One region of the Marinobacter sp. CH_CUG1437-1 genome, then DNA from elsewhere that is predicted to be linked to it. Evidence: riboswitches for the same ligand, from Rfam matches in the RefSeq annotation. Region 1 holds a riboswitch; the other holds the start of a gene.
The links. Region 1 has a riboswitch for cobalamin ahead of WA411_RS01455 (TonB-dependent receptor plug domain-containing protein). Riboswitches for the same ligand answer to the same signal wherever they lie in the genome.

Region 1 (2,476 bases):
GCCGAGACGCCGTTTTCGGTCATGATCCGGGCGGCTTCCTGCAGGCGGACGGTGCAGGGCGCGGTCACCGGTTCGCGGGATATCAGCCGGGTAACCTTGGACGTCATCAACTGGTTGGATTTTTCACGTCGGGAAACGGCGGATCGCAGGCGGCTTCGGTCTTCGATCTCAACGAAATCGGCGAAGTTGTCGTCATTTTCCCAGAGGTACTGGAACGTATCATAAGGGATCTTGTAGAGCAGGGTGTCTTCGATGGCTTTGGCAGGGAAACGTACCTTCCTGTTCATCAGGAGGCCAAACTGGCCGAAGACCTCACCTTCACCGATTCGGTTATACAGCTCTCCGGTTCGCCGGTAGATTTCAACGGCGCCACTGCGCACGTAAAAGAGCCAGCGGCTCGGGTCACCCAGCTCCAGGATCTGGCTGCCAGCCTTGGAATACACAACCTCTATTTCGCCAACCACTCTATCGAGCAGCTCCTCGGGCATCTCGTCAAACGGCGGGTATTGTGCCAAGTGATTGCGGATGTCGATGAGCTCAGCCTGCATAAAACTCCCTGTTCTGGCGAGGAAAAGTGATTGTCAGTCAAGGAATATAGCAGTGGCAGAGGCCTGCGGCCATGCCGACCTTTGATGGATTTCATTGACCGGTTACCCGGGTGTTGCTAGCCTTGCCACACTTTTTTCAGGTGTCCGTCGCAAAGCGCGACGGGTGAAACGGGAAATCGGTGAGCCTGGCACAGCCAGTGCAAGTCCGATGCTGCCCCCGCAACGGTAAGCAGGACAACGGCAATCTATGCGCCACTGTGTCGCCACGACATGGGAAGGTGATTGCCCGGGAACCCCAGGTTCCGCCTGCCAGCCCGGAGACCGGCCTGGAAAAACACCCGATGTTGCGGTGGGCAACCTGGGTGGGTGATATGCCGGTTCCGCTTTTCTGTTGCCAGTCTACCGCCTGCCCCTACTCCCTGTTCCGCAACGAAAACCAGATTCCCGTGCGGGTGCGCGCGGAGTGCGGAGCAAGCTCTATGTTCAGAATTCAATGCCCTGTTTTGTTGGCCGGCGTTTCCCTGGCCGCCCTGCCTCTGGCCGTTTCGGCCCAGTCTTCTCCAGAATCCGATGCCCTGGATCCGATCGTGGTTACCGCGACACTGGGCCCCAAGACCGTTGGCGAGAGCCTGTCTTCAGTGACGGTCATCGAGAAAGAGGATATTGATCGGCAACAGCCCGCGGAATTCCGCGACCTGTTGCGCGCCCAGCCGGGGATCAACGTGGTATCGGACGGCAGCTACGGCAAGACTACCAGCGTATTCCTGCGTGGCGCGGGCAGCTCAGGTACCGTGCTGCTTCTCGATGGTATCCGCCTGCGCTCTGCCTCCGCGGGTATCCCACCCTGGCAGTTTTTGCCTCCCGAATTGATGGAGCGGGTTGAGCTGGTGCGGGGCGCGAAGAGCTCCCTCTACGGAGCCGATGCGGTCGGTGGCGTCATCCAGGCGTTCACCCTGGAACCGGAGGCCGGGCGCCAGGGTTGGGGCGAGCTGAAAGGCGGTTCCCATCAAACCCGTGAGGTAACGGCCGGACTGGCTGGCCGGAAAGGCCGTTCGTCGTTCCTGGCCGGTGGCGTTTATTCGGATACCGATGGCACGAACCTGCGTGCTGGCGGCGAGGACAAAGGATTCCGGAACGCTGGGGGCCTGGCCAAACTGAGCCACAGTTTTGACCAGGGCGGCGGCGCAGGGCTGACGGTGTTCCAGTCTGAAGGTAATACCGAGTTTGAAGGCGGTGATACCGATTTCCTGATCCGTGCCATGGGGCTGCATCTGGAAGCGGTTGCCAGTGACTACTGGCGCACACGGATCCAGTTCTCGGAAGCCCGTGACGAACAGGATACCTTCGGAGCCAATCCCAGCACGTTCGACACCCTGTCTCGCTCCGCGCGCTGGGAAAACACCCTGACGGCCGGTGTTCATGAGCTGGTTCTGGGTACGGAGGTCATGCTTGACGAAGTCGATGGCACCAGCAACTTCACAGAGGACAGCCGGACCAATAGCGCGGTTTTCGGGCAGGGCCGTTTGAACTTTGATGCCACCGATCTGATGCTCAGTCTGCGTCTGGATGACAACGAGGCCTATGGCAAAGAGGAAACTGGCGGTGTGGCCTTCGGTCACCAGCTGGACCGCGCCCATCGCTTTCGCCTCAGCTATGCGACATCGTTCCGGGCACCCACCTTTAATGACCTTTACCTGACGGTGCCGTTCTACACCGGTAATCCTGACCTCGATGCGGAAGAGGGGCAGATGGTCGAAGCCGGTTTCTCCGGGCGATATGACCAGTGGTACTGGGACATTGCGCTTTATCAGAACGACGTGAAGGATCTGATTACCTACGTGTCTGACCCGGTGACCTTTGAGGGCACCATGGAAAACGTCGAGACGGCCAGAATCCGTGGCGTTGAGGTTTCTTCCGGTATCGAGACG
Region 2 (2,476 bases), 330 kb from region 1:
CCTTGAAGGTGATCCAGGGGTGGCCGGTTTCGAACAGCACGGTGAGCATCTTGCGCCACAGCTGCTTGGCCGGGATTTTCTTAAACAGCTTGATCTTGCCCTGTTCGGCCAGCGCCTCGTAATGCTCGTAGCGTTCCCGGAAGGCGTTGCCGTACAGGTCGTGCAGATCCGGCGCATCGCTGGGGGAGAACAGGGTCCAGTCACGGTCTTCGCGCATGCGCTCGATCAGCAGGTCGGGCACCCAGTTGGCGGTATTCATATCGTGGGTGCGGCGGCGTTCGTCGCCGGTGTTCTTACGCAGTTCCAGGAATTCCTCGATGTCCAGGTGCCAGCTTTCCAGGTAGGCGCACACCGCGCCCTTGCGCTTGCCGCCCTGGTTTACCGCCACCGCGGTGTCATTGACTACTTTCAGGAAAGGCACCACACCCTGGCTCTGGCCGTTGGTGCCCTTGATGTGGGAGCCCAGCGCACGGACTGGCGTCCAGTCGTTACCCAGACCGCCCGCCCATTTCGACAGCATGGCGTTGTCGCGGATGGCGCCGTAGATGTCTTCAAGGTCGTCGCCCACCGTCGTCAGGTAACAGGACGACAGCTGGGAGTGGCGGGTACCGCTGTTGAACAGCGTGGGTGTGGACGCCATGTAGTCGAACGACGACAACAGGTTGTAGAACTCGATGGCGCGGGCGTTCGGGTCGTCTTCCCGCAGGGCCAGGCCCATGGCCACGCGCATGAAGAAAACCTGTGGCAATTCGAGGCGGGCCTTGTTCCAGTGCAGGAAGTAGCGGTCGTACAGGGTTTGCAGGCCCAGGAAGCCGAACTGCAGGTCACGCTCCGGTTTCAGGGCGGCTCCCAAACGCTCCAGGTCGAAAGCGGCCAGGGCTTCGTCCAGCAGTTCATAACGAATACCTGCCTCGATAAAGGCACTCAGGGCCTGTGGATAAATCTCCGCCAAGGGCAAACTGATGGGCAGGCCAAGGGCGGCGGCATTCTCCAGGCGAAGTTGCTCAAGGAGCAGGCGCGCGGTGACGGCACTGTAGTCCGGCTCCCGCTCAATCCGGCTGCGGGCGGTCATGATCAGCGCCGACAGAACGTCTTCTTCAGCGATGCCGTCATAGAGGTTGGTCAGGGCATCTTCCACCAGGGAGTCACCGTCGATGCCCTCCAGCCCTGTGGCGGCCTGCTCCACCTGCAATTTCATCAGGCCCAGGTCCAGGGGAGCGATTTCGCCGCTAGTCTTTTTCACCGTCAGATGGGGGTGTGCCTCAACCGGGGCGTGACGGGCACGCTCGCGGGCATGCTCCTCCCGGTACAGCACGTAGGCGCGGGCCACCTTCTGTTCTTCGGCCCGCATGAGAGCCAGTTCCACCTGATCCTGGATGTCTTCGATATGAACCTTGCCACCGGCTTTCAGGCGGCGACCGATGGCCTGGATCACCTGGTCAGTCACCCGATGTACGGCATCGTTGATTCGGGCAGAGCCGGCGGCCTTGTCACCTTCGACGGCGAGGAAGGCTTTGGTCACGGCAATGCTGATCTTCGACGGGTCGAAGCCGACAAGGGTGCCGTTGCGCTTGATGACCTGAAGGGATTCGGTGTCGGTGTGCGAAGTTGGCCGGGGTTCGGCCAGGGCTGAGGCAGACATGTGTGTTCTCCTGAATACGCGTTGAATTCCTTTCACCATCGCGTACGCAGGGGCACACCTCGCCAGAGGAATGGCTGGGCATAACCGGTCTGCTCACCCTGGGTCGCGAAGGTGCAGTCAGGAGCTGTGAAGCTCCGTATCCCTGGCAGGTCTTCGGACTCAGGGGCGTGAATCGTTCGATTCGGCCTCGCTCGGCGACTTCCCGGTATCAACCAGTGTCGTAATGCCGTGCTTGTTCCCCAATACCGCTGCGCGTCAGTTCCGGAGTCTCACCGGATTCCCGATACCAGAATGTGTGGGGTGATCACGCGCTGACCGATTTGGTTACGCACTGATCACTACATCTGGTATTTGACCAAGGATGAAAACACTATATACGGGTAGCTTTTGCAGGACAAGGCACTTTCCGGTAAAAGATTTGTCTGCAACGGAAATACCCCGAAAGAGGAGAGGCACGATGAAGAAGGTCGGTTACGGAACAATCTGGGGCCTGCTCCTCGTTTCCTTGATGCTGTCTGCGCCCGCCAGTTCGCAGGAGGCCGCTTTAACACCCTTCTCCCGGATGCAGTCCCTCAATGACGGCTGGGAACCTCTGGAGTTTCCCAAGATCGATGAGCTCAGTCGGTATGAACTGACCACCGAAGATGGTCAGCAGGTTGTCAGGGCCACCACCGAAGGTGGGGCATCTGGCCTCATTGCCCGGGTACGATTGGAGCCCGCCGATTCACTGATTCTGCAGTGGCGCTGGAAGGTCTCGAACGTGTTCGAGAAGGGTGATGCCCGGGAAAAGTCAGGTGACGATTATCCTGCCAGGATCTACGTTGCGTTCGAGTT

Region 2: it holds a riboswitch for cobalamin, as region 1 does, so the genes downstream of both, WA411_RS02905 (ribonucleoside-diphosphate reductase subunit alpha) here and WA411_RS01455 (TonB-dependent receptor plug domain-containing protein) in region 1, are expected to answer to the same signal.

The regions. Positions count from the first base shown of each region.
Region 1 is NZ_JAYMEW010000001.1:306,897-309,372, reverse strand. Features, by position in the region: gene WA411_RS01460 (putative nucleotidyltransferase substrate binding domain-containing protein) at 1-548, opposite strand, end outside; cobalamin riboswitch at 670-892, shown strand; gene WA411_RS01455 (TonB-dependent receptor plug domain-containing protein) at 1,028-2,476, shown strand, end outside.
Region 2 is NZ_JAYMEW010000001.1:636,816-639,291, reverse strand. Features, by position in the region: gene WA411_RS02905 (ribonucleoside-diphosphate reductase subunit alpha) at 1-1,642, opposite strand, end outside; cobalamin riboswitch at 1,770-1,948, opposite strand; gene WA411_RS02900 (DUF3047 domain-containing protein) at 2,151-2,476, shown strand, end outside.